4 regions of the Staphylococcus sp. IVB6214 genome follow, and region 3 is predicted to be linked to each of the others. Evidence: riboswitches for the same ligand, from Rfam matches in the RefSeq annotation. Region 3 holds a riboswitch; each other region holds the start of a gene.
What was found. A riboswitch is a leader RNA that binds a small molecule or an ion and turns the genes downstream of it on or off. The one in region 3 is predicted to bind thiamine pyrophosphate.

Region 1 (8,338 bases), 930 kb from region 3:
ATGCCGCCTTCTATACAAATGACAATCAGATCGAACTGTTCACGGATGGGCACGACAAGTTCAACCGTCTTAAAGAAGATATACGCCAAGCCAAAAAATATATCCATATTCAATATTATATTTTCCGCAAAGACCTTCTTGGAAAAGAAATCTTATCTTTACTAGAAGAAAAACTTGAGCAAGGCCTAGAAGTTAAAATGCTCTACGATGATATCGGGTCACGTACATTAAAGTTACGTCATTTCAAAGATTTTCGCCAAAAAGGTGGACAAGTAGAAGCTTTCTTCCCTTCAAAGTTGCCTATAATCAACTTGCGTATGAACAATCGTAATCATCGCAAAATTGTCGTGATTGACGGCACAATCGGTTATGTGGGTGGTTTCAATGTTGGGAAAGAATATTTAGGTCTCTCCAAAAAATTTGGTTATTGGCGCGACACACACTTACGCATAGAAGGTGAAGGCGTCAATGCCCTGCAGTTGCGCTTTATTTTAGACTGGAATTCGCAGTCTCATCGTCATAATATTCAATATGACCCCAAATACTTCCCAGAGAATCATGTCAATGCAGAACACAATACAGGTATTCAAATCGCCTCAAGTGGACCAGACGAATCATGGGAACAGATTAAATATGGTTATCTTAAAATGATTTCCATGGCGCAAAAATCGATTTACATTCAAACACCGTATTTCATCCCTGATAGTTCATTTATGGATGCTTTGAAAATCGCAGCACTTGGTGGCGTTGATGTAAACATTATGATTCCAAACAAACCTGACCATTCATTTGTCTATTGGGCAACTTACAAAAACGTTGCGAGCCTTTTAGAAGCAGGGGCACGTGTATATCATTATGATAATGGCTTTTTACATGCAAAAACGATGACCATCGACGATGAAATTACAAGCGTAGGTACAACAAACATGGATAATCGTAGTTTTTCTTTAAACTTCGAAGTAAACGCCTTTATTTATAATGAAGAAATTGCTAAACAAGTACGTGAAAGTTTTGAAAAAGACTTAAAAGTTTCGTCCGAACTGACAAAAGAACGCTATCAAGATCGTGGTCTTTTGATTAAGTTCAAAGAAGCTATCAGCCAGCTACTATCACCGATATTATAATGAACTGAGAGGGTTGAAGTATGAAAACACATATTCAAGCGGCATATGATTATATGAACGAAGTGCATGCGCAGGATACAACCGGGCATGATGTGGCACATGTCAAACGTGTTCACAAAATGGCACGTTTCATTGCAGCATCTTATCCAAATGCCAACCATTACGTCATTGAAATAGCTGCTTTATTGCATGATACAGTTGATGATAAACTCGTAAATCCTGAAGCAGCCTATCGTAATCTCAATACATTTTTAAATGATCTTAATGTAACATCCATGGATCAAGACGCAATTCGCTATATCATCGAAAATATGAGCTTTCGTCAGACAGATCAAGTGGGCAAACTTAACACCATCGAAGCACAAATCGTACAAGATGCCGATCGTCTGGATGCCCTTGGCGCTATCGGTATTGCACGGACGTTCCAATTTGCCGGTCACTTCAAAGAACCAATGTGGACAGGCGAAGCAACGCAGCAAGAACTCAACAATCAAAATGTACACCTCGAGCAGTTGTCACCTTCTGCCATCAAACATTTTTACGAAAAGTTACTACTACTACTAAAAACGCTTATGAATACACCTGAAGCACGAGAAATAGCAGCACAACGTCATCTGTTTCTCGAACAGTTTCTTGATCAATTCTTTGATGAATGGGATACCACTGAACGATAAAAATAAAAACACCCGTTTCAGTAGCCTTATAAAAGCTATCTGAAACGGGTGTTTACGTGGTACCGTTATTTCTTTTTCTTCTTCTTCGATACAACTTGTGTATTTTTACCTGTCTTGTTGTTTTGGTTTTTCTCAGCTTCCATCTTTTTAATCAATGGTGCTACTTCTTCTTTTGCTTTTTTACTATAAACGACATTCGCAAAATATGTTTGAACAACAAGGAATGCAGCCGATACAGACCAGTATAAACCTAATGCGGCAGCTGATGTGTATGAAATCCAGATGATCATAATTGGTGAGATAATCATCATCATATAGCCCATTTGTTTTTGTTCAGCAGGCATATTTGATAAAGATACGTACGCTTGTAAAAAGTATAGAATACCCGCGATTAGCGTAATCCAAATATCTGGTTTATCTAGTTGGAACCACATGAAATCAGAGTATTTCGTAATACCGCCACCTGTTGGGTATCTTAATACGAAATATAGACCCATGATGATTGGCATTTGGATTAGTAATGGTAAACAACCAATCATACTAGACATTGGATTCATACCATATTTTTTGTACACTGTCATCATTTCTTGGTTAGCTGCAAGTTTGTCTTCTTGTGTACGTGCACGTTTAACTTTTTCTTGTACTGCTGTAATGTCAGGTTTTGCAACTTTCATTTTTTCACGCATCATATGCATGTTTTTATAGTTTGATAACATCAATGGTAATAATACGATACGTACAACTAATACGATAATGATAATCGCAAGACCATAGTTATTATCTAGTTCATGGCCTAACCAATGAATTAAGCTATCCATTGGTTGTACGAATGTATTGTAAAAGAAACCATCTCGGTTCTCAGGCTTACTATAATCACAACCAGCTAAAAAAAGTGTGATACCAAAAAGCATGGCTAGTAACGCTTTATTCTTCATTTTTCCACCTCTATACTATTATTCACATAAGTGTCATTTTATCATATAACGTATTCAGGTGGAAACATTTCTCATAATTTAAGGCAATTTATTTAAAATATTGTAAGTAGCACGACACAGATTTTTCAATATTGTCACTCTGTGTAATTGAAGAAATAGTGGCAATACCATCTGCTCCATTATTAATAATAGACGCAACATTTTCTTCTGTAATACCACCGATTGCGACAATGGGAATCTCTTCATCATAACGACGCATACGACGAATCATTTCGATACCACCGGCTTGTTTGGCATCGCTCTTCGATTGCGTTCGATATACAGGACCTACACCAATGTAATCGACATGTGTCAAATCTGACTGATCATACTCTTCAAAGTTACTCACACTTAGACCGATAATTTTATCTTCTGCTTGTGTATAAAAGCTTTGAACTTCTGCATCGTCTTGCCCGACATGTATACCATCAGCATCTATTTCTAAAGCAAGTGCAACATCATCATTGACAATAAAAGGAACTTGATACGTCCGACATAACTTCTGAAGTTCTAATGCTTTTTGTTTTTTTGCTTCTCCTGTTAATGCAGAGGGACCTTTTTCACGAAACTGAAACATCGTTATACCTGCTTTTAAAGCATCTTCAAGAATACGATCAAGACTTCCCTTTTTTACATCTTGCGTCCCTGCAATAAAATAAACTCGTAATTGCTTACGATCAAATCTCATCATTCTTCACTTCTCTCTTCTTTATCTCTTGTTGAAAAGCGACTGTCGCAGTTTGACTCAATGCATCTAAAAATGCGACTGAAAAAGTCCCTGGCAAATCAGCACCTGCTTTTACTTCTGCGCGTTCTGCTGAAATGGTATAGTATGATACCGCTTCAGCTAACTTCTCCAATGAAGGCTGTGTATCTTTCAATAAAAAACTTGCGACAACAGCACCTAGTAAACAACCTGTCCCAGTGACTTTTGCTAATAACGGCGTCCCATTGCCTAAAGCGATTGCTCGATCGTCTTGTACGATCACATCTGTTTCACCAGTCATTACGATAGCTGCATCATATTGATGATGTGCTTGTTTTGCCGCTTCAACAGGCAGTTGATCAAGCGTACTGTCTGTCCCTTTCATCGTGGCTGTTTCATCCACAAGTGCTAAAATTTCAGAAGCATTTCCTTTTATGACTGTCACTTGAATTTCTTCTAAAAAGCGTTTGCAAAAGTTTCTTCTGAATTGAGAAGCACCGACTGCCACGGGATCGAAAACAATTGGTACGCCTTGGCGGTTTGCTTCTTTAGCAATGCGCAACATATCTTCACCGCTTTGTTGTGTTAGTGTACCGATATTGATGAGTAACGCTTGTGCAACTTTAAAAAAGTCTGCCGCTTCTTCAGGTGCTTCACTCATAGCTGGACTCGCACCTAGACTAAGTAGGCCATTTGCAGTAAAGTTTTTAACAACATCATTGGTATAACATATAACTAGTGGACTTTCTTTGCGTACTTCGGTTAAATAATCGCTCATTAGTCCCATCCCTTCTGTGATTGATAAGCAAAGTGATTAACCGGACCTCTGCCCTGTCCTATTTCTGGAGTATGTTTAATCGCTAAAGCAATAAACGCTTTTGCCTTTGCAACTGCATCATAAACAGATCGTCCTTTCGCCAACTCTGCAGTAATAACTGCTGAGAATGTACAACCTGTACCATGTGTATGTTCAGTTGGATAACGTTCACCTTCAAAAACAAAGTGTCCCTCTCTTGTAAAAAGATGATCTGTTGCATCACCTGCCAAATGACCCCCTTTAATGACAACGCCTTTAGATCCTATCTCTTTAATAAAGAATTCACCTGCTCGATGAATCTTTTCCATTGTATCCAATTGAAAGCCTGTAATCTCTTCAGCTTCTGGAATATTTGGCGTTGCAACATCTGCGTATGGTAGCAATGTTGTTTTTAATTGCTTTCGAACTTGCTCTGCCATCAATGAATCACCACTTTTAGCAACCATGACAGGATCAATAACATATGGTATGTCAAAGTTCTTTAAATAACGTTCAATAATCATCATCATGTCAGGTGTTGGAATCATCCCTGTCTTCAGGGCATGTGGTGGTTCATCGTTAAATACACTTGCGAGTTGTTCTTCTAACCATGCAGGTTCAAGGTTATGAATGTGTTGCACACCTAGAGAATTTTGTGCCACGATACTCGTGATAGCACTCATTCCATAAACACCGCATGCATGAAAAGACTTTAAGTCTGCCATTGCACCTGCTCCCCCAGATGGATCTGTCCCTGCAATAGTTAATGCAATTTTAGGTTTCTGAATCATTTGATTACCTCCATGTCTCACTAATATACATATAGACTACATAGAGGTAACTAAGATGATGCTTTCTCACCTTGATACATCATTATCTACTTCCCTACGTTGGCATCATCCAAATCAGGTTCAAAGGGTTTGAATTTTCATTCATCTCAGCGAGTTTGCGCCCCTAGTAGTCATCAATGTTCAATTTACTTAAATTTAGCAAACTCAATGTCTTTTTTCAAATGAATACCCTGACGACACTGTAATGAATGACAGGTTATAGTATGTATAAGACGGGTCCACGCCTTCCGCATTGTGCAACCCGCCTATGAAATATTAAGAAAACGTACGATTTAAAAACTGACAAAAGTCATTAAGGTTAGGGAATTAATGAAAGAAAGTAGTATATAAATAGAGAGTATGTGGTGGATACATTTTGTTAGGGTATGGGTGGGTACTAAATAGCTAAACAAGTGTGTGGTCGTTGGATTCGATAAGGGGTGGGACTTCTAATATTTCAACAGATTCAACGACAATTTCTGTTGAAAAACGTTTTTCATCGTTAAATTGATAACGACGTGTTGTAAGATAACCTTCAATAGATAGTAGATCTCCTTGATTCACTTCTTGATCAATTTGTATCGCAACAGGGCCAAATGCTTTACAATTTAAGTAATCAAAGATGGGATGGTTATCCTTCCCTTTGTAATTGCGTTCTACCGCAAGAAAAAAGGTCACAAAATAACTTCCTGGTTTTTCATAGTACTTAGGTGCTTTTGAGACAGTGCCGATTGCTTTAATTTGATTAATACTTATCACCTCCTGAAAGTATGATAGTATAGAAGTACTTCAAAATGCAATTTGAGTTCTATCAAATATCAGTCATATAAGATGCGTAATATTTAAACATTTTCAATCTCATAACGAACTCGTTGATTATTTGAGTTATAATAAAGGTGATAAATTCAAAAAACGTAAAATTTAAAAAAATAAGGGGATGGTGGCAACATGAAGACATTCAAAGCCGTACGCTTTCAAATTGTATCTGATAACAGCAGTGTAACTGAGTACGAACTGATTGATGGGGTCATTATTAATAAAGAAGATCGTGGAACAGGATGGCTACTTGAAATTGTCATTTCAGATATTCACAAAGAACAGATGACAGCCTATATGGAAGATAATCAACTTCTCAACATTCGTGTGGTCATTACACGTCCATCTAACGATCCTGCACTCTTTGATGCAACGATTAAGCACATTACACAACTCAAAGATAAAATTTCCGTTATTTTTGAATGTCACATTTATACATTGCGTCAAGTGTATGCGGAGAGCTTATTAGAACAACTTGTTGATGAAGGATTAGAAGGAGAAGCGCTGATCAAAGCTTTCAATCGAAAAATGCAATCAAAACCTCGCCTTAAAGATGAACGCCAGTAAGTATGTTCTATACTCCTGGCGTTCTTGTTTTATTCTGGTGACTGTAAGGCAAATGTAAGTTCACAGCTACATGCAAGTTGACCATCTACCGTTGCTTTGGCTGTCCCTTTACCGATAGGTCCCTTTATTTTTGTGATTTCAACCTCTAATCTCAATGTATCCCCGGGAACAACTTGTCTTTTAAAACGACATTTATCAATTCCTGCGAATAGTGCGATTTTCCCTCTGTTTTCTTCACTGTTCAACATCGCAACCGCACCTGTTTGTGCAAGGGCTTCTGTAATTAATACACCTGGCATCACAGCATAATCAGGAAAATGTCCTTGAAAAAAGGGCTCATTGCCTGATACTTGTTTAATGCCGACACAACGCTGACCTTCTTCGTATTCTACAATCTTGTCAATCAACAAAAATGGCTGACGATGCGGAATAATTTTTTTAATTTCATTATAATCAAAAATAGTTTCCATCTACTATGATCCTCCTAAAGTCTCGCTAAAATACCTAAAAAAGTTAGGATTCAACACTTTGAAAATATGGTCATGATTCATCCATAAACCAATCATAAGACCGACATAAAATAGTACGACACTGACAATCACAAACACGATTAATTTCATGCTAGTGGACTGGTTCACAATCGCAAAATAAAACTTTTTAATCATTGATACGTTCGATGTCTGCGCCGAGTGCTTTTAACTTGCCGTGGAAATCTACATAACCACGATCAAGATGCTTTAACTCTGTAACTGTCGTTTCACCTTCAGCGACAAGACCTGCTAATATTAACGCTGCTGCTGCACGTAAGTCTGTTGCTTTTACTTGAGCTCCTTGTAATTGACTTTTACCTTGAATCTTTGCATTGCGACCTTCAACCGAAATATTAGCATTCATGCGTTTAAATTCAGCTACATGCATAAAACGATTCTCAAATACAGTTTCTGTCAAGATTTTATGGCCTTCAGCTGTTAATAAAAGTGCCATCATTTGTGATTGCATATCCGTTGGGAAGCCTGGATGCGGTAATGTTTTCACGTCGACAGGTTTAAGTTGTTCAGGTGCTGTAACACGAATACCATCTTCACGGTATTCAAGTTCCACACCCATTTCTTCAAGTTTATATACAAGACTTGTCATATGCTCTTTAATTGCACCTTTCACAAATACATCACCACGTGTAATCGCTGCTGCAATCATCAATGTACCTGCTACAATGCGGTCAGGAATAATCGCATGAGATACACCTTTTAATACTTCTACACCATGAATCGTAATTGTATCTGTTCCTGCCCCTTTCACATCGCCACCCATTTCGTTGATGTAGTTGGCAAGGTCGACAATTTCTGGCTCACGTGCAACATTTTCGATGACGGTACGCCCTTTTGCTAATGAAGCTGCCATCATAATGTTTTGTGTAGCACCGACACTTGGGAAGTCTAAGTGTATATCATTACCAACTAAACCATTTTCAGCTGTTGCGTGAATAAACCCTGCTTCTTGATGTATTTCTGCTCCTAATGCTTCGAATCCTTTCAAATGTTGCTCAATCGGACGTGATCCAATGGCACATCCACCTGGTAATGCAACCTTTGCCACACCGAGTCGTGCGAGTAACGGTCCCATTACAAGAATACTTGCACGCATCTTGCTAACATATTCATAAGGGGCTTCTTCATTCAATTGCTTCGTTGCATCCACTGATACAACTTGTGTTGCTTCATCATAAGAAACATCCGCATTCAAAACACTCAAAACATTATTGATTGTGTCAACATCACTCAAAGGGGGCACATTGCGTAATTCACTTTTACCTTCACTAGCTAATAATGCCGCAGTAATAATAGGTAAAAC
Region 2 (8,338 bases), 440 kb from region 3:
GCAAGATCAATGGTATCAACCTGCACTAGACTTTTACTTAGGGAGATTAGATGCACTTGTCACTGAAGACGAGTCGGTTTTCGTCCAATCACTCAAGACAGAAAAGACGAAAAACGATTATGTTTTTTTAGTCGGCATTGAAGATGACCGTGTTGTCAGCTTTGCAACTGCGCATTATGAAGCAACGACAAATGCAGGATTCATTATCTACTTACTTGCCGAACAAGGCACACATCATGAAGCTTATCTTGAAGAGACACTCCATCAAACTGAAGTCCACATCAATGCACTGGCACAACAATTACATGGTCGTGATGTCAACTTCTTTATGTTCGAGTCAACGTTCGAGTCACCGGATGTCGATTCTAAAACGGCAGACGATATTGCATTTCGCAGACGTTTCTTAACACAACAAGGCTTTGAAAAGCAGACAAAGATTTCATATATACAACCTTCACTCGACCGAAACGGAAAGCCTGTACCATTAGACTTATATATTAAGGCGAACATTCCTTTAACGAAAGACATCTACGGTGCAAGTATCAAGTCTTGTTATATTCTCAAATATGTCTTTGCGAATAGACTGCCACGCAAAGTTATTTATCCGTTACTCGTCAAGATGGATTTGCGTAAAGAACCGAATGCATAAGCCCTTGAAATCAATCCGTAAAGTCGCTACAATGAAGTAGAGGTAAGACTGACGGCTCACTGAACGAACACTGACAGCTGTCTAAATTGTAGGAGAAAGGATCCGATTATATGCTAACAAAAGAATTCGCACAAAAATCTGGCTTAAGCGAAAAGCAAGTCCGAAAAATTGTTCAGCATCTCGAAGAACGTGGTTATCACTTAGATAAAACGGAATATCGTGGACGTGAAGCGACAGATTTTAAAGAAGAAGATATCGAACTCTTTCAAGAAATCGCAGAACGTGTTGGACAAACAAACAGTTACGAACTCGCATTTGAAGAACTCGAAAAAGAAAAAGACTTTTTACAAGTGATTGTGAAGGAAGATACACAACAACTTCCTGCTGACCAACAACTTTCTAATCTATTCAAAGAATTACACAACGAAATCAATCAAATGCGTGAAGAGCGTCAAATACTTGGACAAATGGTGACGCAAGTTCACAAACAACAAGAGGCATTGACTGAGTTACATAACAAGTTAGAAGCACAGCTTAAATCGAACAGTGCATCTATGGAATCACTCACTGAAGCACAAAAACAACAAACTGAACAACTCAGCACAACACAAAAACATATTGAATCACAAATAGAAGGACAAAAAGCATTAGCACACACAATTGAACGCAATGAGAAAAAAGGTTTTCTCCAACGATTATTCGGCGGTTAAAACACAACTTTTATTTGAGTAAATGACTTGTTTTACAATTAAATAACATGCTAGGGGTGCTCGAAGTGAGCTGAGAAAGACGGACTCTTAACTCTTTGAACCTGATATGGTTAATGCCATCGAAGGGAAGCAATTACATGTCATGTGCTTCATGATAGCCATGCAGCGTTAAAGCATGCATCACAGATGACTCAATTTCAATCATACATGTCAACTTCCTGCACCCTCACATGCAGGAGGTTTTTTTATGTTACAAACGATTATTATTGGTGGTGGCGTGATGGGATTATCCATTGCACGTCAACTCAACGCACGAGGTCGTCGCATACATATCATCGATCGCTCAACACCCCGCATGAATGCATCTTATGCGGCAGGTGGAATGTTAGGCGCACAGAATGAGTTTTTTGAAGATACACCTTTATATCATCTTGCAATGGCAAGCCGTGCAATGATGCAGGATACTGCACAACAACTCTTAAAGGAAACACATATCGATATTGAACTGCAAACATATGGACTGATTAAGGTAGCAACTACCGCACAACATGTCCCAGCAGTTAAAAAGCAATTTGAATTTCTCTCGCAGCAAGACCATGAAATTTATGAGTTATCACACAATCAATTACGCGCACGCTTCCCCCACTGTGACGTCGAAGCTTGTGCAGCATTCAAAATACATGACGACGGCCAAATCAATGCTAACTTATATACACAGGCATTACTACAATCCGTCTCAAAACTTTCGCATATTGACCTTCACTTGCAGACAGAAGTGTTACAGATTGCGCAACATGCATCGCATTATCAAGTAACCACTTCTAAAGGAACATTCTATGCAGACGAATTAGTCATTGCTGCTGGTGCTTGGAGTGGTACATTGTTGCATCAACTCGGGATCAATCTTCCGACACACCCTGTCAAAGGCGATGTAAAGTTAATCGAATCATCTTATTCACAACTGAAAGAAACCATTTTCAATATGAATGGTTGTTATATCGTCCCAAAGAAACCCAATCGCTTTCTCATCGGTGCTACATCAGAACTCGATAATTGGAGCACACAAAATAAAGCTGAAAATCTTCAATGGTTAGATGCCGAAAGTCAAGCTATGATACCTAATCTGCGAGAACATCGTGTCATTAAGACTTGGACTGGTATTCGACCGATTACGCCAGACGGTGTTCCGATTATGGGCGCTCTTCATAACAATCTATATGTCTCAACCGGACATTATCGAAACGGCATTCTACTCTCTCCCATTGTCGGTCAACTTATGGCGCAATTAGTTGATGGAAAATCTAATGCAGCCCAGCAATTAAGACCTTTTTCGCCTATAAAATAAGAAAATTTGTATGTAGGGGTTGATTTTAAGGAGACTTGCACTTATTCTTATAATACAAGTCGGAATTAAAGGAAGCATCTAAATGTCTATATTTCTAATTATACTTAACCTATTAATTTTTGCTGGGTTCCTTATCGGCCTATGGGTCATGGCGAAGAAACACGTCAAATTCCCTACACGTGTCTTTGTGGCACTTGGCCTTGGTATCATACTGGGAATCATTGTACAGCTCCTTTACGGTGCAGATAGCAAAATTACAACACAAACAACAGAATGGATCGGTATCATTGGGAATGGCTATATCTCCCTCTTGAAAATGATCGTCATTCCGCTCGTTTTCATTTCAATTATTGCGGCATTTACGAAGATTGATCTCGGTGAGAAGTTCGCCAAAATGGGCGGCTACATTTTCATGTTTTTAATCGGTACCGTTGCCATCTCAGCCATCGTTGGTATCGCTTATGCGATGCTATTCGGTCTCGATGCATCAACGATTGATCTCGGTCAAGCCGAAAACGCACGTAGTTCAGAAATTACACAAACAGCGAAAGATTTAACAGCAACAACATTGCCAGCACAAATTCTAGAACTACTCCCTGCGAACCCATTCTTAGACTTTACAGGGGCACGTGCGACATCAACAATTGCTGTCGTTATCTTTGCAGCATTTTTAGGCTTTGCTTATTTGCGCGTTGCACGCAAACAACCTGAAAATGGCCATGTATTAAAACGTGGTATTGATGCAGTATATTCATTGATTATGGCTGTTGTGACATTCGTATTGCGCTTAACACCTTATGGTATCTTAGCCATTATGTTAAACACATTAGCGACAAGTGACTTTGCAGCGATTTGGACACTTGGCAAATTTGTCATCGCATCTTATGCAGCATTGCTCACAATGTATATCATCCATTTATTAATCTTATTAGTACTAGGTGTCAACCCAATCCAATACGTGAAAAAGACGACAGAAGTAATGATGTTCGCCTTCACATCACGTTCAAGCGCAGGTGCATTGCCACTTAACATTCGAACGCAAACGAATCGTTTAGGTGTCCCACAAGCCATCGCCAACTTCTCAGGCTCTTTCGGTCTGTCTATCGGTCAAAATGGTTGTGCGGGTATCTACCCTGCCATGTTGGCAATTATGGTGGCACCCGTTGCAGGTGTTGAAATCGACCTACAATTCATCGCAACGCTTATTATCGTTGTTATTATTAGTTCATTCGGTGTTGCCGGTGTCGGCGGTGGTGCAACATTTGCATCTATTCTCGTCCTTTCAGCACTGAACTTACCAGTTGGTCTTGCCGGCGTCCTTATCTCCGTAGAACCATTAATTGATATGGGACGTACTGCATTGAACGTGAATGATTCAATGTTAGCCGGAACAGGTACTGCTAAGCTCACAAAACAACTTGATGAAGATGTCTTTAATGACAATCAATATGATGAACTGACAACAAGTCATTAATCAAAAAATACCACGTACAGCACGGCACTGCACCCTTAATATGGGACTCACATAAAAACACTTGAATTAGGCTGCTAATTTTCTGTATTGCACAGGGGATAAGTAGCCTAATTTTTGTTGAATTCGATTATTATTATAGTTTTCAATGTACTTTTCGACAATATCCTTTACAATGAAATTAGAGTTATTTAACTCATTGTTAAGATAAAATGTTTCACACTTTAGCGAGGAATGGAAACATTCTATCGGGGCGTTATCAGCAGGTGTACCTTTGCGAGACATACTTCTGATAATGCCCTTTTCTTCGCATAATTGGTAGTAAGCATGCGATGTATAGACGCTTCCTTGATCGCTATGAAGTAGACATCCTTCTGGAATATCAATTTGGTTTAAGGTGTCATTTACCAAACTTTGATCTTGTGTATCGCTAATCTTATAAGCCACAATTTCACCGTTATATAAATCGATGATTGAAGATAAATACAACATTGAATTACCAAAGGGAAGATACGTAATATCAGTAGTCAGTACTTGTAGAGGTTGATTTGCTCTAAAGTTACCATTCAGTTTATTGCTTGTAAGATAATATGCCTTCCCTCGACGTTTAGATTTCTTAATTCTAACTCTACAATTCAAATTATTTTCTCTCATAATTCTTTGTACACGTTTATGGTTTATCGGTTGTTTAGAGGCCTGATTCATCAGAGCAGTTATCTTGCGATAGCCGTACGTGTAATGATTATCTTCACATAATTCCTTAACCTTTTTAACTGTTGTATCTTCCGTTTTCTTCTTATTTTTCCAACGGTAGTAATTTGATTTAGGGACATTCAACACTTCCAAAATCAGCTTCACAGGATGCCTGTGCTTTAACTCATCCACTAATTCTATCACTACTTCAGGTACCACTTCCTTTCCAATTCCTTGTACTTTTTTAAAATATCTATTTCGGCTTGATTTCTTCTATTCTTTAACTTTAATTGTTCCAGTTCAGAAAGTTCCACTAATCCTTTATTATAGGAGTATTGTTTGCCTACTTGTTGACTAAATCGATATGTTTCACCCTTTCTATACCATCTCCACCATGTTTTTACCTGTGTGCTATTTCTAATATTTAATTCACACATAATTTCTTTAGTTGTATAACCTTCTGCTTTCATCTTCACTGCTTTAAACTTTGTTTCAACTGAATACGCCACTCTGCGCATAGAAAAAACACCTCCGTAAATTCATTTTAACTGAATTCAACGAAAGTGTTTTTATAAAGTTCCCACTATATGGGGTCAGCTCAGCACATCGTACGTGGTATTTTTTATGCTATTTCTTATTAAATCCTGCATCTTGAAGCCAGTCTTTCATCTCTAAACGCTGTTTACTACTCATGAAGTTCGCTACTTGTTCTGACCACGTCTCCGTACGTTTACCACCTGTTCTATCTGCATAATAATCAGATACTATTTTATCGTACGCCGCCAATTGTTGGCGTGCCACATCACAATCATTGTCATACGTATCAACGTGAAAGACATGTTCAAACGGTAACCGTGGTTTCGGTGTTCCATTCTCATCCTCAGACGGTACACCAATCGCCATACCGAAGATTGGGAAGGTGTGCTTAGGTAAGTCTAAAATTTCACGTACACGTGCAACATCATTGCGCAATGAACCCAAATAAACAATGCCATAACCCATATCTTCTGCCGTCAATGCAATGTTTTGTGCCATTAATGATGCATCTACTGTCCCTACAAGCAATCCTTCTGCTGATTCAAAGCTTGTCGTCATATCTTGTGCTTGTTGTTCATTCACAAGATTATGTCTATTATAATCAACGACAAACACTAATAAATACCCATTGTTCAAGACGTAAGGTTGCCCTGACACTTCTTTCAAAGCAGCTTTCTTTTCTGGATCTTCTACACCAATCACAGATGTCGTTTGTAAGTAACTTGATGTTGAAGCCATCTGCCCTGCTTCAATTAACTGTTTCACTATTTCACGTGTTAATGGCTCATTTTTGAACTTTCTCACTGAGTGATGTTGCTTCGCTAAACGATATACATAGTCTGACATATATTTCACTCCCTTATTCTTTGTCTTTATATTAGCAAATGACACTTCAAAAGGCATGTACACTGCACACTTGCATCTTTAATCACAAACCTTTATCATAAAAGTATCAATTTTCTGACAAAGGAGTGTCTTTATGACTCAGCAACCACAACAATTAGCAGAGAAAGTTTTTCAAGCTTATCAATCACAACAACCTATCCCATTTCTCAACCCTGAAGAGAATGTTGATGAAGTGTTAGGCTATCAAACACAAGATGCCTTAATTGAACAACTAAAGGCACATAACAATACAGATGTGGCCGGCTACAAAGTCAGTATGACAAGCGCAGAAACGCAAGCATATGCCAATACACATGAGCCTGCTTATGGTACATTGCTCAAAACAGTCATCCAGCAAAATGATGCCACTGTACAATTGAATCACTTGTTCGCTCCATTAATCGAACCGGAATTGGTATTTGTGATTACAGAAGACTTGCCTTCTAATCCAAGCGTTGAAGATGTGCTCAATCATTCGCAATTGGCCCCAGCGATTGAAGTACCTGATGCACGCTATCAAGACTGGTTCCCTAACTTTACATTAGGAGATTTATTAGCAGATAACACAGCGACTGGCCTTGTCGTTGTCGGAGAGCCCGTTCCCCCATTAGATTATGACAGCCTTGGCCAAGTCACAATGTCATTGAAACATAATGGTACAGAAGTCAAAACAGGCGTTGCGTCAGAAGTATTAGGCAATCCAGTCAAGTCCGTACAGTGGCTCAGTCAAAAACTGGCCAGCCATGGAAAGTCACTCAAAAAAGGAGATGTCATCTCATCAGGCACTTTCATCCCACCTATCAAGGCAGAGCAAGGTACTTATACGGTCGATTATCAACATGTCGGTCGAGTCACTGTTACATTTGAATAATGGTACAAATGGTAGGCAACACTCACCTATAAACCATCGTTTTATTAGTATACAAAGGCATTTTAAGTCCAACTTGAAATGCCTTTTCAACGCATTTAATTTTCAATAAAGGTATCATTAATTGAGAATTAAACCCCAACAATGCTATGATGAACATAGAAACATTAAGTGCATGAAACACCCTTTCACATTCGGATAGTTGCGCCTTTTCGCCTATCAAAAGATGGCGCACAATTATTTAAGTTTAATAATTGACGGATGTATCGTTCCATGGCATAATAACACTAAAGATTAGAATTATTATTAAGAAGGAATTATAACAAAGAAGACTTTGGAGTGATTCTAATCTAATAATAATCAATATATTTCTAGGAGGCTATTCACTATGTCATTAATCGGTAAACAAATTGGAGAATTCACAGCACAAGCGTACAACGCAAAAACAGATGAGTTCGTTGAGGTAACACAAGAAGATTTAAAAGGTAACTGGAGTGTCGTTGTATTCTATCCAGCTGACTTCTCTTTCGTGTGCCCAACAGAATTACAAGATGTTCAAAGCCATTATGAAAAATTACAAGAACTTGGTACAAACGTATTCTCTGTATCAACAGACACACACTTCGTACACAAAGCTTGGCACGATCACTCAGATGCTATCAGCACATTAAAATACACAATGATCGGTGACCCATCACAACAAATTACACGTTTATTCGACGTATTAGATGAAGAAGCCGGCCTTGCACAACGTGGTACTTTCATCGTTGACCCTGATGGTGTTGTTCAAGCAGCTGAAATCAATGCTGACGGTATTGGTCGTGACGCTAGCACATTAGTACACAAAATCAAAGCAGCACAATATGTACGTCAAAATCCAGGTGAAGTTTGCCCAGCGAAATGGGAAGAAGGTAGCGAAACATTAACACCAGGTTTAGATTTAGTAGGTAAAATTTAAGGAGGCAATACTGAATGCTTAATCAAGAGTTAAAGAATCAACTTGCACAACTTCTTGATTTGATGGAAGGTGACGTTGTCTTCAAATTGAGCACAGGCTCAGATGAAACATCTCAAAAGATGGAAGATCTTGTGAATGAAGTAGCAGACATGTCATCACGCATTACAGTAGAAAAAGCAGACTTAAAACGTTCACCTAGCTTTAGTGTGAATAGACCGGGTG
Region 3 (8,338 bases):
GCAGTAACATCAACCGTTCTCATCTTTAGTGTGTGTATATCTATCGTTGTCATCTTGCTCGTAAAATGACCGTGCATCAGATAGCGAAACACTTCTGCAACAATTAAGCTACAAGCCATATGAACAGCAGGAGGTAACACACCGTTGATTTCACAGCGTTCCATTGTTTTCGGTACTTCTGGTAAAATACAATGCAAACAAGGCCCTTCACCGTGAATAGGTAGAACACTGACTTGACTTCCTACAACCGCACCATAAATATAAGGAATCTGTAACTTCCGTGTTGCTTCATTCAACAAAAAACGCATTTCAAATGTATCCATACCATCTAAGACTATGTCTGGTTTGACCTGTTCGAGTATGTTTATAATATTTTGCGCTGTCACTTCTTCATTATATGTCGTTATTTTCACATCAGGATTAATAGCTATGAGATGCTGTTGTAAAGCAATGACCTTAGGTAGCATTGACTCTGCATCAGCCGTCACATAACAACTTTGACGATGCAGATTAGACATAGTCACAATATCTTTGTCGACAAGTGTGATATGCCCCACACCGCTTCGTACGAGTTGTTCTGCAACACCACTCCTAATGCACCAACACCCATAACAATCACGCGAAGGTTTCGAAGTTTTTGTTGCCCTTGCTGACCAAAATGTGCATATTTTATCTGTCTATCATAGCGTTCCATTACAAAAAGCCAAGTCCTTCTGATGGACTGGATTGTACGGCATTATATTTGATTGGAATACGTCCTGCTTCATAACTTAAACGCCCTGCTTCGATACCCTTCTTCATCGCTTCGGCCATTTTGACAGGATCTTTTGCACGTGAAACTGCAGAGTTCAGCAAAATTGCATCTGCACCGAGCTCCATTGCTTCAGCACAATCTTTTGCTGAGCCGATACCTGCATCAACAATTACTGGTACTTTACTTTTTTCAATAATATAACGTAAATTTAGCGGATTACTAATGCCTCTTCCTGTACCAATGGGTGACGCAAGTGGCATAATTGCATGAACTCCGAGTGCTTCTAAACGCTGCGCTAAAACAACATCATCCGAAATGTAAGGACACACAGTGTATCCCTTTTCCAATAAGATTTCACATGCTTTATACGTTTCAAAAGGATCAGGTAATAGTGTGTCATCATCACCGATTACTTCTACTTTGATCATATCGCACACACCTGCTTCATGTGCCAATTCAGCAATACGTACTGCTTCTTCCGCAGTTTTGGCTCCTGCTGTATTTGGGAAAGTTACAAACTGTTCTAAATCTACATTCGCAAGTGGATTCGGTAAATCACGATCGTATAAGTGCATGCGTCGTACGGCAAATGTTAATACTTCTGTTTCAGATGCTGCAATCGCTGCACTTTGAACTTGCTCATTATCAAACTTTCCTGTTCCCAAAAATAATCTTGAATGAAATGTTAAATCTCCAATGTTAAACATATTATCCGCCTCCTACAAATTCTAATAACTCTAATCGATCATCAGGGCGCAAATAGGTAGATGCCCATTCTGAACGCTTCACAACTGTTTCATTATGCTCAACCGCCATTCGTTTTGCTTCAATTCCAAAATGATTCAATACATCTTGAATCGTTGTATCTGACTGAAATTGCTGACGCTCCCCATTTACTTGTATCTCAATCATGTCATTCCTCCTTATTCATTCTCCATTTTTGTACCATCTCATCAAATACTTTTATCGGTGTATCAAAGACACTGCGAATACATGCAATACCGATGAACTTTGGGTCAACACGCATGACAGTGTTCTGATCAATACCCCCAATCGCAATGAGCGGTAAATGCTCTGATAACGCTGCACACACCTCTGTACTTGTACGCGGTGGTGTTCCCTCTTTTGATGCTGAAGGGAAAATATGTCCAAATAGACCGAAATCTAATCGATGATTGTGTGCCTTGATAATTGATTCAACACAATGCACAGACATGCTTACACTGTATGAAGGGTGTGTGGATTTCAAGTCAAACGCCTGTTCATCACCTTCTCTGAAATGTAAACGTTGAATTCCCATATCCTTTGCTAATGTAATGTCTGTATGTATAATGACCTTTGACTTAGGGAATCCTTCTCGCAACAGAACATGGAGCCATTCAATGAGACGCTGTTGTCTCATCGGTGTTCGCAAAAGGACACCGTCAATATGTGGCTCTATCAAATTCAGACGTTGAATATGTTGCTCAGTTAACAATTCATAAGGTGTCACTGCAATAATCATGTAACCCCCCTTTCCAAACACCACTTGAGATAAAAATAAAAAGCTACTCTTCTACACACTGCAGAAAAGTAGCTTCACATTTTATACGTAAGCAAAACCACTTTCCTACGCCAGTACTAACTGGATCAGGTTCAGGAATTTTGAAATACGTTTCAATCTCAGCCAACGGTTCATATGGCACTTCCAGTGGATATTTAACCATTTAATTGTTCTCTAGTATCATCATATTAAAAACTGACCATCGAATCAAATCTTTATGATCTTTTTACTTTTTGGGCTAAGTTTAATGCGTGGCGAATGATGCGGAATAAGTTTAGAAATAAATTAAACCCCATCTCTCTTGGCGCAAAGGCACCCCGCTTCAATCGGTTAAAATCATATAACGTGTAAAGTAAGAACAGACCTAACCCAACAACTGAAATAACTGTATAAAGCATAGGGATATGAACAAACCAGCCAACAATACTCATACAGATTAGCGCGATAAGTGTCACAAATAAATATTTCCCCATACTTGATGCGTCACGAATAACAAAAAAGCCAACGACACCAAACACGACAAACCCTGTAATTGCTAATAACACAATCATGAAAAAGGTGTGTGCACCTAGATTTGCAAATGAATACATGAATGTTGCATAAGATAATAATCCTGCAACGATAGTGTAAATATGTGAAATGATTGGACCACTAAAACGCGCACGTTGCACGACCATCGTAATAAGAATGAGCATCGCTAACCCGATAGACATTGGTTGACGCCATTCCGCTGGTAAATACTGACCAAAATATACCGAAATACCAAATATTAACCAATAATACATAAAGAATAACCATACTTGTCCATATCGTTTATAGTCTGATGACTGTTGTTCTGTACTTGAACTCATAAAAATCTCCTTTATATTTCATCTTTCTTGTTGATTGTAACATTTACTTTAACATACGTATGTCACATCTCACAGTACTTTACCCTAAATCACATTGAGTACAACATGTTAAATTCATTACAGATTCGTAACATTCCACAAATTTAAAATAATCTTTGATATTATGTAAAAGATAACATTTCGAAACAATCAACGATAAAGTTTTAATACATAAGGAGGCAACACTTTGAAAAAATTCGCATTCGCACTGACAGTGACTTCTGGGGCTGCCGCAGTGCTTACTCATCAAGATGCACAAGCATCAACACAACACGCCGTACAGTCAGGTGACTCTTTATGGACAGTTGCCGAACAATACGGCACAACAGTAGATGCCATTAAACAAGCAAATGGTCTTTCTAACAACATGATTTTCCCTGGTCAAACATTGACAATTGGTGGTAGTGCGAGCAATGAGACAGCACAGTCTAATGCTCAAACACAAAATACAACATCATACAATGTAACGACGACTCAAACTTCAGGCAACGGTCACAAAGTGGTTGCAGGTGAATCATTAGATATCATCGCAGCACAATACGGCGTTACCGTTCAAGACTTAATGAACGCTAATGGGATGAGCAGTTATCTTATCCACCCTAATCAGACATTACAAATTCCAGGACAATCTGGCGCTGTATCAACATCAAATGTCAATACAGCTGCTGCAGGAGGTAATGGTGTTCAAACAGTACAAACAAGTACACAAACACAAACACCCTCTGTGAACCAAAGTAATCTTTACACTTGGGGACAATGTACATGGCATGTATTCAATCGTCGTTCTGAAACAGGTCAACCGATTAGTACATATTGGTGGAACGCAAGCAACTGGGCAAGTGCTGCATCTTCTGACGGATACACTGTCAACAATGCGCCACAAGTAGGTGCCATTATGCAGACGACAGAAGGTCCTATGGGGCATGTTGCATATGTTGAACGTGTCAACCCAGACGGTAGTATTTTAGTATCAGAGATGAACTACAATACTTCACCAGGACAAGTAGGATACCGTACAATTCCAGGTTCATTAACAAGTAGCTACAACTATATTCATTAATACAACTCATAACTAAAGCAAAAAGGATTGCGTACACGCTTTGTGTACGCAATCCTTTTGTATTAGAAAAATAAATTTAAAACAATATAAATTAACGCTGCAAGTAAAGCAGATATTGGTAATGTAATAAACCATGTTACGATCATACGTTTTGCAGTATTCCAATGCACACCTTTAATACGGTTGGCAGAACCTACACCTAGGATAGAAGATGATACCACATGTGTTGTAGAAAGTGGGAAGTGCAATGATGATGCAACGAAGATCGTTAAAGCAGATGATAAGTCAGCTGCTGCACCATTTGCTGGACGGATTTTCATAATATTACCCCCCACTGTTTTGATGATTTTCCAACCACCGACTGCTGTACCAAGACCCATTGCCGCCGCACAGGATACTTTTACCCATAATGCAGGTTCAACACTTGTTTGCATGCCCGCAACGATTAACGCCATTGTAATGATACCCATTGATTTCTGTGCATCATTTGTACCGTGTGAGAATGATTGCAATGCTGCTGTAAAAATTTGAAAAACACGGAAGTTACGATTTGTACGTGCGAGATTCGCATTTTTAAAAACAATCTTCACAATTGAATACATTGTAAAACCGACAGCAAACGCAATTAAAGGTGACAGAATTAATACAAGGACAATTTTAGTAAAACCTTGTAAATGTAAGACACTAATTGAGCCGGCTGATGCAATGGCTGCACCGGCTATCGCACCAATTAATGCATGTGATGATGAACTCGGAATACCGTAGTACCAAGTGACTAAGTTCCAGATAATCGCTGCTAAAATGGCCGCAAGTACGACAACTAATCCATTATCAAGATGGAATGGATTGACAATCTCTTTCGTAATCGTTGACGCAACACCTGTGAAAGTCAACGCACCGATAAAGTTCATAATCGCCGCTAAAAAGATCGCGTGTCGTGGTGACAATGCACGTGTTGAAACAGCCGTAGCAACTGCATTCGCTGTGTCATGAAATCCATTGATAAAGTCAAAAACCAACGAAAATATAACGATCGCAATCGTTACAAATATCAAATACTCCATAAGTGAGGACTCCTTAGCTATTTTTCATGATAATTGTTTCAAAGTTGTTTGCGACTGTTTGACAACGGTCAGCAATATTCTCCAAGCTCTCATAGATATCTTTGATTTTGACCAAAGTAATCGGATCTATCTCACTATTGAAGATATGTTTAATTGATTGACGCAAAATACCATCACAATTCGTTTCATATTCTTTAATATTAATAGAATGTACACGCATGTGTGATAATTTCTTTTCAGTTAATAATCCAATGGCTAACTTCATCTCACCAATGGCTTTTTGGATATTTTCTACAAATTCTAACATGTATTCATCTGAATATTCGATAGAGTACATTTCAAACATGGCAGACGTTTCTTCCATCGCATCTAACACATCATCAATCGCATTACATAGTGCCATGATATCCTCACGTTCGATTGGTGTAATAAATGTTTGGTTCAAGTCTGTAATTACTTGATGCATCAAATCATCACCGTGCGATTCATACGTCTTAATATTTTCAGCATAAGTTCTTAAATCAAGGTGCGTCTTAAAGTCCATCTTCCCGAACTCTACTGCCGCTCGATCTAGGTTGAAGATCATATCTTCCAATCGCTCCATGAACTTATCCTTTTTTTTCTTAATCATGTTAAATCCTCCGTTCAGCAAGTCGGGCAATCACTCTCATTGTGATGATCGTTACCAAGTTGCCGTTTATTTATTCAAATGACTAAAAGCCACTTGTTTTCATTCAGATTTTTTACCTATATTTGAAAATATCACATATTACGTCAGCCGACAATCGAATTTACAAAACCTTAACATTTTATTTACTTATATAACAAAAAGTCAAAATAAATAAGACTAGGAAATATGCACCTCCCAGTCTTATTGTTACAAAATACTGATAATCTATTGTTCCATTGGCTAAATTGTGAATTTAATCGTTCTTTTAGCATGTATAAAGGCAATCAATGCAAACACTGCATAAATACCAGAATAAATGGCCATCATAATATATGCAGGTACCAAGTTCGGGCTGTCCATTAAGACATTAAAAGCTTTAGCAGCAAAGTATGCATGACATAATCCGACAATAAGCGGTAAGCCAAAGTTAAAGAATGTTTTAAGTGCCAGACCTTTCGTCATATCTTGATGTGTGTAACCGATTTTACGTAAGATTTGATAGTTCTGCATCTCATCGTCCGTCTCATCCATTTGCTTAATGTAAATGATACAGCCAGCTGCTATAAGGAAAACAATACCTAAGAAACTACTCACAAAAATAAACATACCTGCAAACGCTAAAGACTCTTTCTCAATAGCAGAACGCGGTGATGGATTTGTTTTATTGAACTGCCCATTCAATTCATTCGCCAAATGCTTAGCCTTATCTTGTTTTAATTCAAAACCTATTTGCAAACGTTTTGGCATTTCTTTGTTATTTGCATTCGCTGGCTCAAGTTCTTTATACGTTGCATCATCTACAACGGCAACAGGCGAACCAAACAGTAAGTCGTTAGCAATATAGTTCTGACTTGTCATCTTATCCACTTTTAATGTCTTTTGGTGATTCTCTTTACCTAAGATGACTTGATTCCCTTCTTCAACCTTTACAGCCTTTTGCGTAATTGAAAACATATTGACAAATTGCACTTCTCCTGCCGCAACATCAATTTCTTCTAGTTCTGAATCACGCATAAGAGGTGTCACATCAAAGTATTCACCTAATTTATGTTTTTTCCCTTTAATAGGCATTTCAATAAGGTGTTGTGTATATTTCTTGTATGGAATGTTTTTCTCTTTCAAAGCATCTTCAAATTTCTCTGCTGAATTTGTATCAAAATATGTGTATTCATAAGGTGATGTTAGATTTACATTTTTTTGCACACTTGATTGACCTAATGCTGCAAATGATAGAATGGTAATTGTAATTGCTGAAATAATCCCAATCAGTGTTAACGAAAAGGCATTTTTCTTCATACGATGCATAATAGATGATGTGAACACGACATCTGTTACTGTCACATTTCCTTTTTTGAATTTCTTCAATGTTTTAAAGACAAGCGACACAAAACTTCTAAAGAAAAAGTAGGCACCAAATACTGTTAAGAATAAAATGACAAGTGCCACAAAAAAGACCGCACCTATTAAGTATTTCGATTCAAACATAACTGTTGATAAATAATAACCTGATCCAATCATCCCTATACCAAGTATACCGAAAATAACTTCCCACAATGTGATGCGGAATGTCGTTGCTTCTGATTTTTGTACATCACTCATTAACTGGACGATAGAACGGCGTCTAATAAAGGTGAAGCTTTGAACCATAATTAACAACCATGCGCTTATCACAAGCACTAATGTTGCAACAACCGCTTCAGATTGAATCCCCATTTTAATATCGATGGGTATGTGAATAAATTTTTTAACAATAAGTTGAAGTAAACGAGAACCAAAAATACCGATGATGATACTGACAAAGGTTGTTGAGACAAAAATAGCCAGTTGCTCAATACCCAACATACGCATGAGATCTTTACGAGAAAGACCAATCAATTGGAATAGGGCAAAACTTTTTGCACGCTTTTTAATAAACAAACGATTGGCGTACATTAAAAAGAAAAGAATAATGATAAATAAGAACTTGTCACCAATACTTGCTGCTTTCGCTAACATCTCTGTACCATCTGATTCCGTCACTTCGTCTGTATATTTTAACGTTACAAAACTAAAATACATACTAATGCTTATGATTATGGAGATAAGGTATATGGCATAATGTCTAAGATTTTGTGCTAAGTTTTTAAAAATAATTTGATTAAAGCTCATAAGTGACACCACCTAATACACTTTGATTGTGAATAATTTCTTGATAAAAGTGTGCGGTTGTCTTATCTCCTTGAAAGAGTTCCGTATGGATTTGACCGTCTTTCAACATAATGACACGATCTGAATAGCTTGCTGCGACAGGATCATGCGTAACCATCACAATCGTTGTTCCCATATCACGATTGATTTGTTCAAGACGAACTAACAAG
Region 4 (8,338 bases), 300 kb from region 3:
AACGAACGTGTCCGATATATCAGGACGATACGAAAGCAGCATTAGAAGACCGCATTAAGCGTTTGGAATATGAATTATATCCAGAAGTCATAAAACAGATTATTCGATAAGGAGCTTGAAATAGGATGAAAAAAGCGATATTGAGCGTTTCTAATAAAACTGGTATTGCAACATTTGCGAAAAAACTTGTAGCAGAAGGTTTTGAATTGTACTCAACAGGTGGAACATACCGTGCGATTGAAGAAGCGGGTGTACCGGTGTCATCCGTTTCTGACTTAACACAGTTTGATGAAATTATGGATGGACGTGTCAAAACATTACATCCAGCGGTACATGGCGGTATTCTTGCAGATCGTGATAAACCTGAGCACCTTGAACAGTTAGCAGCACAAAATATTGATTTGATAGATATGGTTGTGGTGAACTTATATCCATTTCAAGAAACAGTCAAAAATCCAGATGTGACTGAAATGGACGCAATTGAGAATATTGATATTGGCGGACCAACAATGTTGCGTGCAGCTGCCAAGAATTTTAAACACGTTGTAACAATTGTAGATCCTGACGATTACGACGAAGTGATTTCAAGATTACAAGCGGATACATTGGATGAAGCCTACCGCAAAGCATTGATGATTAAGGTTTTTAAACATACATTTGAGTATGATCAGGCAATTACGAATTATTTTAGCGACAATGAAGAAGTGTTACGTTATGGTGAAAATCCACAACAAGCAGCGACATTTGTTCGCACGTCTCATGCGGCTAATACACTTGCAGGCGCAACACAACATCACGGCAAGCAGTTAAGTTATAACAATATTAAAGATGCAGATGCCGCACTAACATTGGTAAAACAATTTGAAGGGCCAGCGGCAGTGGCGGTGAAGCATATGAACCCGTGCGGTGTTGGAATCGGAGAAAACATTCACCAGGCGTATTTGAATGCATATGAAGCAGATAGTCAATCCATCTTTGGTGGAATTGTAGCATTAAACCGACCAGTAACACAGGCGTTAGCTGAATCATTGCACAGAATTTTCTTAGAAGTAGTCATTGCGCCAAGTTTTGAGAAGGAAGCATTGGCAGTACTGCAACAAAAGAAAAATATTCGTTTATTAGAAGTAGAAATGACGAGTGACGCATCTGAACAAGAATTTGTCTCTGTATCAGGTGGCTACCTTGTACAAGATAAAGATACATTTGATGTCCCACAATCTGAGATGAAGGTTGTAACAGATGTCGCCCCAACAGATGAGCAATGGGAAGCACTTCTTCTAGGCTGGAAAGTCGTAAAAGCTGTGAAGAGTAATGCAATTGTGTTAGCAAATAACAAGCAAACAGTGGGCGTTGGCGCAGGACAAATGAATCGTGTCGGGTCAGCAGAAATTGCAATTGAACGAGCGATTGAGATGAATGACAATGTTGTACTTGCATCAGATGGATTCTTCCCAATGGATGATACGGTCGAAACAGCAGCTAAAGCAGGGATTAAAGCGATTATTCAACCGGGTGGCTCAATTAAAGACCAAGATTCAATAGATATGGCGAATAAATATGGCATCGCAATGGTGACGACAGGTATGCGTCACTTCAAACATTAAGGAGGCAGTGCATATGAATATTTTAGTTGTCGGTGGCGGTGGCCGTGAACATGTCCTTGCCAAAAAGTTAAACCAATCACCACTTGTTGAACGTGTATTTGCTATTCCTGGCAATGATGCGATGGCGCATGTTGCTGAAGTACATGCAGAAATTGACGAAAATGAGCATGATAAAATTGTTGCCTTTGCAGAATCACACGGCGTATCATGGGTTGTCATTGGTCCAGAGCAACCTTTAACAGAAGGCCTTGCAGATCGATTGCGTGAAGCAGGTATCAAAGTATTTGGACCGAATAAAGCAGCAGCACAGATCGAAGGTTCAAAGTCCTTTGCAAAACAATTAATGGCAAAATATGACATTCCAACAGCTGATTATCAAGAAATCGATTCAAAAACAGAAGCACTTGCATATGTTGAACAATGTGATTTGCCAGTTGTGTTGAAAAAAGATGGCTTAGCAGCAGGGAAAGGTGTGATTATTGCCGAGACACGAGAAGCAGCTCGAGCGGCGGTTGAAACACTTTATTCTGAAGAAGTCGGTAAAGTGGTATTCGAGCAATTTTTACAAGGGGAAGAATTTTCTTTAATGACTTTCGTTAATGGAGATTACGCTGTCCCATTTGATACGATTGCGCAAGATCATAAGCGTGCCTATGACAATGATGAAGGGCCAAATACGGGTGGTATGGGGGCGTATTGTCCCGTACCACATATCGGTCAAGATGTTTTGGATGTTACGAATGAACGTATTGCACAACCGATTGCACGTGCGATGAAAGAAGAAGGGTATGACTTCTTCGGTTTACTCTATATCGGTGCAATTTTAACAGAAGAAGGACCGAAAGTAATTGAGTTTAACGCACGATTTGGTGATCCCGAAGCACAAGTATTACTGACACGTATGGAAAGTGACTTAATGGCACACATATTACAATTGAAAGCACGAGAGCCGATAGATATGCGATGGAAAGAAGAAGCGGTCGTTGGTGTCATGCTAGCATCAAAAGGATATCCAAACGCATATGAAAAAGGGGTTTCCGTGACAGGTTTTGAATCAGACTTAGATCATTATTTTGTCAGCGGCTTAAAGTATAATGGTACCCGTTATGTCAATGCGGGTGGGCGTGTCATATTAGCGATTGGAGAAGGTACTTCGATTGCAGAAGCACAGCGTGAAGCATATCAGCGTGTTGATCAAATAGAAAGTGATTGTTTATTTTATCGTAAAGATATAGCAAATAAAGCATTGTAATAGAAAAGATGATTCGGAAGTGGTAAGTTTTCGAATCATCTTTTTATGTCTATCGCATACATAAACGGGAAAGTATGCATGCCTTTTCATATCGTCGAGATCATGAAAACGCAATATATGCGGTTGCTTCAATGTTTAACGTGCATCTAAAATACCTGTGATTGGTAAATAATTGGCACTCATAAAAGCAAGTGCAATAAGCACGATGATAATGACAATTAACAAAATATCACGATAACTGAATGGAACATGGTAATAATATGTTCGCGTCCCATCGTGAAACCCTTTTTTCTCCATTGCGACAGAAAGGCGATGCGCTTTTCGGATATTTTGACTGAGTAGTGGAATCAAAAGATGTTTGAATCGCTTAAAACCACTGTAATTTTTATTGCTAATCATTTGGTAACGCATTTTAAGTGAATTACGCAATTGAAATACAGATTCGATCATCAATGGGATCATTCGAAAGGCTGCCATAAAGGCATAAGCAACTTTTGGTGGCACCTTCAAATGTTGCATTAAGCTATAAAAAATCATAATGACTTGCGATGTGAATGCAATCGATAAACCGAAGTAACTAATAACAATCGTTCTTAAGGAAAGGTGTAAACCTCTTACAAGGCTTTCAACACTAATTTTTACAAAACCAAATTCTAATAAAACACGTGTACCATTCCCATAAAAAATCATAAATAATGAAGATGTGAGTGCGAAGAAAGTTGCCATCGTTACAAATGATGCAACAACTTTCCATTTGGTTCCTGCTACACAGAGTAAAAATACAAGCATGAAAAGCGCCAAATACAACATCATATCAAAATTATGAATGAAGATGATAAAGAAGAAGAGTGCGACTGCTAGAAAGAGCTTCGTCACGATATTCACTTGATCCATAAACGTTCGACGTGTTTTCCACGATTCAATCATTTGTTGGCACCTCCACTTCGTACAATACACCGTCTAAAACTTCAAAATGACGTGATGGATAGCGTTCAATAATGTGAGAATCATGGGTAATCATGACAATCGTTTGCCCTTTTGCAATGCGTTCTTGGAATAACGTAATAAGTTTAAATGTATTATGGCTGTCTAAGCCGAATGTTGGTTCATCAAGTAAAATGACATCAGCATTCGTACTTAATGCCGTCGCAACACTTAAACGTCTTTTCTGACCCATCGAAAGTTCAAAAGGGTGTTGTTTAGATACATGTGCTAGATCGAGCAACTCCAACATAGCTGTCGTTTGTTCACCAGCACATTGTGAATCCATATAGTCGTAGTTCACAAAGATTTCATCGTATACGCTATTTTGAATAAATTGTAGTTCAGGATTTTGATATACCAAGTACATATAACTCGCAGCATCACGTACCTTTTTGAGTTTTTGATTATTCCATTGCATTGTTCCTTGGTAGGGGATGAGTTGCATCATCGACTCAAACAATGTAGTTTTGCCAGCACCATTTTTTCCTGTAATCGTTATCCATTGCCCTGGTGCTATTGTTAGATCAGGCACTTGGTAAAGTGTACGTCGACCTCTCTGTATGGCACCTTCTCGATAAGTAAAAAGAAATTTTTGTGATGACATATCATGTGCTTGTTTTGGAAGTGGAGCGGACGCCCATGCATTCGGGTGCCAAACGCCATATTCTGTCAATGTCTCTTCATAATTGGCTAATATCATATCTGGAGATCCTTGTTGTATGATTTGACCTTCATGATTCATAAGAACAACACGGTCAACATAATCCCATACATGTGCTACTTTATGTTCGACAATGAGTGCCGTTTGATCTGTCCATAAATCTTTGAGTAAGTCCCACAAATTCTGCGTTGCTTCAATGTCGAGCATCGCGGTAGGTTCATCTAAAAATAACGTATCAGCTTCCATGAGTAAGGTACCTGCAATTGCTAATTTTTGTTTCATTCCACCGCTTAGTTTGTTGATTGCTTGTTTAGGATTTACATCGAGCTGAACTTTGCTAAGTGCATCTTGAATGCGACGATCCATCTCGTCTTGTGGTACTTGTTGATTTTCTAATATAAATGCGAGTTCTTCATTCACTTGAGGCATACAGAACTGTGAATCAGGATCTTGAAAGATGACACCGGCATGATGCGCAACTTCTAAGTCATCATATTTCATTGGAAGATCAATGAGATCAGGGACGATGCCACTTAAGACGTTTAACAGTGTACTTTTACCAGACCCTGATGGTCCGAGTAAAAGTACTTTTTCTTTATCCTTTATTTCAATATCAAGACCATCAAATATTTTATGGTCAGTACTTGGATACTTTAAGCGTAAATTTTTTGCTTTAAGCAATGTCAGTTCTCTCCTTATAGTGAATCATAATCGTCTTTTGACGCAGGTCTGAATAATTTCGTGACACCGGTCTGATCGAGTGCTTTGACGAGATAATATGGGAAGGCACCCGCTAGAACAGCACCACTGATCATGCGGAAAACGATATACAAGATCAGATTCCACTGTGCGACTTCGCCTAAGTAACCATAGTACCAATCGATTGGTAAGCTGATAAGTGCAGCAGCAAGACCTGCTAAAACAGCGACCATAAATGCACGAGAACGATAACGGAATAAGGCGAATACGAGTTCACACGCAAGTCCTTGTAAAAGTGCATAGATAATCGTTGGAATATCGAAACGTCCCATCATAATTGTCTCACCTGCACCCGCTGCAAATTCAGCAAGTAAAGCAATCCCCATTTTAGGAATGATGAGATATGCAACAACCGCTGCTGCAAACCACATGCCGTATAAAAGTTGATCGATTTGTAAACCGAGTGGTTGGATAGTCTTTGTAACAACCCACCAAATGTTATACACCACACCGAAGATGACAGAAACTAAAACTGTCACAAGTATGTCTGACAATGTTAAGCCTTTTTTCATGGTAAAGAACCTCCTAATAATAAAAGACGCACATCCTGGAAATAGGGATGTGCGTCGATATATGAACAAAGCGCTAATGTTTATATTATGTAAGCAACTCAAAATAAGCGTGCTATTTATTGCCGCAAATATTACGTATAAACGAAACGTCGTACACTTTCCTCCGCTAGTATCACCTAGATCAGGTACAAAGGGTTTGAGGATATTCCTCATCTCAGTTCTCACACCCCTAGTGCGTGCGTATTTAATTGATATACACAATGTACATGTCTTACATTAAAAAGTCAAGAGACGAATCGCCTCTTGACATGATTTTGCTGATTAATCTAAAGTGCTTTGGATATCGTCTTTTGTTTTATCGATACCATCTTTTGCTTCTTGCGCTTTATCTTTTAATGTTTCTTCTTTTTCTTTTGCTTGCTCTGCAGCTTGTTTTAGATCTTTTTCTGACATCATAAAACACTCCTTCATTTATGTTGTTACTCTTCTATATCCATTCTATATTTTCTTAAACATCATTTGGAAAAATATTTATAAAGATGATATAAAATATTGGAAAGGGCTAAACATAACACATATGATGGAATGTATTGTCTTTGGGTGTTAAATCTTTCATACTAGAGACTGAAATTAATCAATTATCAAGACATAAGACAATTGTTCATATATAATAATTGTGAGGTGAGAGGATGTCCTTTTTTAACAAGTACACCGAAGTGATCTATTCCTATATTATAGGTGCGGTTGCGATATTGTTGAGTATCGTTATTTTTATCAATATTCCGCTCATTGAACAACTCAAATCAGGCAAACACCATGTGCCACAAATCCACAATGTATGGGATTTTATCATGGCGTTTTTTAATGAGATTATCCGTGTGATGAGTAAGTACATCGGAGACTTCCCACTCATTAGTGGACTTATCATTTTAGCATTCGGCGTTCTGCTGATTGTGATTGCACGTGTATTAACCAACACAACACGATTTGACTATGATATCTCGATGTTCTTTTTATTAATCGGTATCATTTTCTTTGTGCTTACACTGATTTTTATGTCACAAGTATACGGAATTTTGGCGTTTATTTTTGTTATTCCATTTTTAATGCATATTGGTTATATTACGTTTAAAGATGAACTGAATCCGTTACATCGTAAACAACATTATCTATGGCTAATTTTTGGATATGGAATGAGTTATTTATTTACACAATTAGCCTTATATTCAAGACTTGAAGCACGTGAAGTAGCACCGATCGATGTATTGAGTATCAATACATTTTTCGTAGTGTTGTGGTTACTCGGTCAGATGGCAATCTGGAACTTCTTATTTTTACGTCGTTCATTACCTGTTTTTCATGAACAATTGGATGAAGCTGCTAGTCAGTATTTAAGAAGTAAAAAGTATCAATACAGCGACCAATCTAAAGTGCAGTTTAAGGATATACAGAACCGTACATCTGAATTGACACAGGATATTACACATCGTACACGACGCAGTATTAATATTGAAAAGTTACGTAAAAAACGTGATTACATCAAAGAAAACTGGTTTGGTTGGGCGAAGTTAGAAGAAGATGATATTCCATCATTTTTACGCAAACGTCCAAAATGGTTTAAACGTGCACATGTGAATATAGCATGTGGTGTCATTCTATTGTTCTTCATACTACTAGAATTTAACAATCGTAATGCATTGTTCGCTTCTGGAGATTGGCAATTATCGCAAACACAGTATGTCTATGAATGGATTAGTTTATTACTCTTATTGTTTATTGCGATCGCCTATATCGTAACGACGATTACATTCATGCTAAGAGGAAAGCATTACTATATTCAACTCTTTATGATCAGCATTCTGTTCTTTAAGTTGATGACAGAGTATGTTGTAATTCTCTTTCATGGTTTATTATTGTCGATATTTATTACGCCAATCCTTGTACTGATGCTTATCCCAGCTATCGTTGCATTTGTACTACAATTACGTCAACCAGCTATAAAAGAATAGGAATATTGAGAGTGAGAGCATTGTCTCTCGCTCTTTTTGTTTATAAGGCATACGAGGAAACGACGCCAAAATCGATTTCTGTCAGACTCCCGTGTTAAGATAGAAAAGAACTAATCAAGGAAAGGCTGATAAAATGAAAACAGCAATTTTAAATAGTGGGAAAGAAGCGAAATATTTCAATGGCTATCCGTTGATTGAAGAAGAAGATATCTATCAACAGAGCGCACTGAAAAGTGGTGATCTGTTCCATTTGAAAACGGACAAAGGTATGTATATCGCAACAGGTTATGTCGGTCATCAGCATAAAGGACTCGGATGGGTGTTATCATATAATGCGGATGAAGAGATCAATCAACAGTTTTTTGAACGGTTATTTGAAGCGGCAAAACAAGAACGTGAATATTATTATCACATTGATGGGACGAATGCTTTTCGTTTATTCAACGGAGAAGGAGATGGTGTCGGTGGTTTAACAATTGATCATTATAATGGACACCTGTTGATTCAGTGGTACTCACAAGGCATCTATGCATTTCGTGATGACATCATCTCTGCCA

Region 1: it holds a riboswitch for thiamine pyrophosphate, as region 3 does, so the genes downstream of both, thiD (bifunctional hydroxymethylpyrimidine kinase/phosphomethylpyrimidine kinase) here and MUA51_RS01935 (thiamine phosphate synthase) in region 3, are expected to answer to the same signal.
Region 2: it holds a riboswitch for thiamine pyrophosphate, as region 3 does, so the genes downstream of both, thiO (glycine oxidase ThiO) here and MUA51_RS01935 (thiamine phosphate synthase) in region 3, are expected to answer to the same signal.
Region 4: it holds a riboswitch for thiamine pyrophosphate, as region 3 does, so the genes downstream of both, MUA51_RS03375 (ECF transporter S component) here and MUA51_RS01935 (thiamine phosphate synthase) in region 3, are expected to answer to the same signal.

Annotation. Positions count from the first base shown of each region.
Region 1 covers NZ_CP094723.1:1,652,794-1,661,131, forward strand. Annotated here, with positions in the region: gene cls (cardiolipin synthase) at 1-1,124, shown strand, start outside; gene MUA51_RS08135 (HD domain-containing protein) at 1,145-1,798, shown strand; gene yidC (membrane protein insertase YidC) at 1,864-2,733, opposite strand; gene thiE (thiamine phosphate synthase) at 2,822-3,460, opposite strand; gene thiM (hydroxyethylthiazole kinase) at 3,450-4,256, opposite strand; gene thiD (bifunctional hydroxymethylpyrimidine kinase/phosphomethylpyrimidine kinase) at 4,256-5,062, opposite strand; TPP riboswitch at 5,140-5,240, opposite strand; gene MUA51_RS08160 (single-stranded DNA-binding protein) at 5,510-5,863, opposite strand; gene MUA51_RS08165 (YwpF-like family protein) at 6,053-6,487, shown strand; gene fabZ (3-hydroxyacyl-ACP dehydratase FabZ) at 6,517-6,957, opposite strand; gene murA (UDP-N-acetylglucosamine 1-carboxyvinyltransferase) at 7,145-8,338, opposite strand, start outside.
Region 2 covers NZ_CP094723.1:2,143,955-2,152,292, forward strand. Annotated here, with positions in the region: gene MUA51_RS10555 (hypothetical protein) at 1-649, shown strand, start outside; gene MUA51_RS10560 (DNA-binding protein) at 760-1,359, shown strand; TPP riboswitch at 1,402-1,504, shown strand; gene thiO (glycine oxidase ThiO) at 1,607-2,704, shown strand; gene MUA51_RS10570 (L-cystine transporter) at 2,787-4,178, shown strand; one part of gene MUA51_RS10575 (IS3 family transposase) at 4,245-5,116, opposite strand; one part of gene MUA51_RS10575 (IS3 family transposase) at 5,116-5,386, opposite strand; gene nfsA (oxygen-insensitive NADPH nitroreductase) at 5,496-6,251, opposite strand; gene MUA51_RS10585 (2-keto-4-pentenoate hydratase) at 6,385-7,161, shown strand; gene ahpC (alkyl hydroperoxide reductase subunit C) at 7,547-8,116, shown strand; gene ahpF (alkyl hydroperoxide reductase subunit F) at 8,131-8,338, shown strand, end outside.
Region 3 covers NZ_CP094723.1:395,191-403,528, reverse strand. Annotated here, with positions in the region: partial or broken gene MUA51_RS01950 (ThiF family adenylyltransferase) at 1-694, opposite strand, end outside; gene MUA51_RS01945 (thiazole synthase) at 694-1,461, opposite strand; gene thiS (sulfur carrier protein ThiS) at 1,463-1,666, opposite strand; gene MUA51_RS01935 (thiamine phosphate synthase) at 1,668-2,258, opposite strand; TPP riboswitch at 2,344-2,453, opposite strand; gene MUA51_RS01930 (Bax inhibitor-1/YccA family protein) at 2,513-3,148, opposite strand; gene MUA51_RS01925 (LysM peptidoglycan-binding domain-containing protein) at 3,375-4,247, shown strand; gene MUA51_RS01920 (inorganic phosphate transporter) at 4,310-5,311, opposite strand; gene MUA51_RS01915 (DUF47 domain-containing protein) at 5,325-5,942, opposite strand; gene MUA51_RS01910 (ABC transporter permease) at 6,222-8,129, opposite strand; gene MUA51_RS01905 (ABC transporter ATP-binding protein) at 8,119-8,338, opposite strand, start outside.
Region 4 covers NZ_CP094723.1:697,332-705,669, forward strand. Annotated here, with positions in the region: gene purN (phosphoribosylglycinamide formyltransferase) at 1-110, shown strand, start outside; gene purH (bifunctional phosphoribosylaminoimidazolecarboxamide formyltransferase/IMP cyclohydrolase) at 126-1,604, shown strand; gene purD (phosphoribosylamine--glycine ligase) at 1,618-2,856, shown strand; gene MUA51_RS03365 (energy-coupling factor transporter transmembrane component T family protein) at 2,992-3,783, opposite strand; gene MUA51_RS03370 (ABC transporter ATP-binding protein) at 3,776-5,182, opposite strand; gene MUA51_RS03375 (ECF transporter S component) at 5,197-5,772, opposite strand; TPP riboswitch at 5,914-6,013, opposite strand; gene graF (glycopeptide resistance-associated protein GraF) at 6,094-6,225, opposite strand; gene auxA (lipoteichoic acid stability factor AuxA) at 6,462-7,781, shown strand; gene MUA51_RS03390 (class I SAM-dependent rRNA methyltransferase) at 7,915-8,338, shown strand, end outside.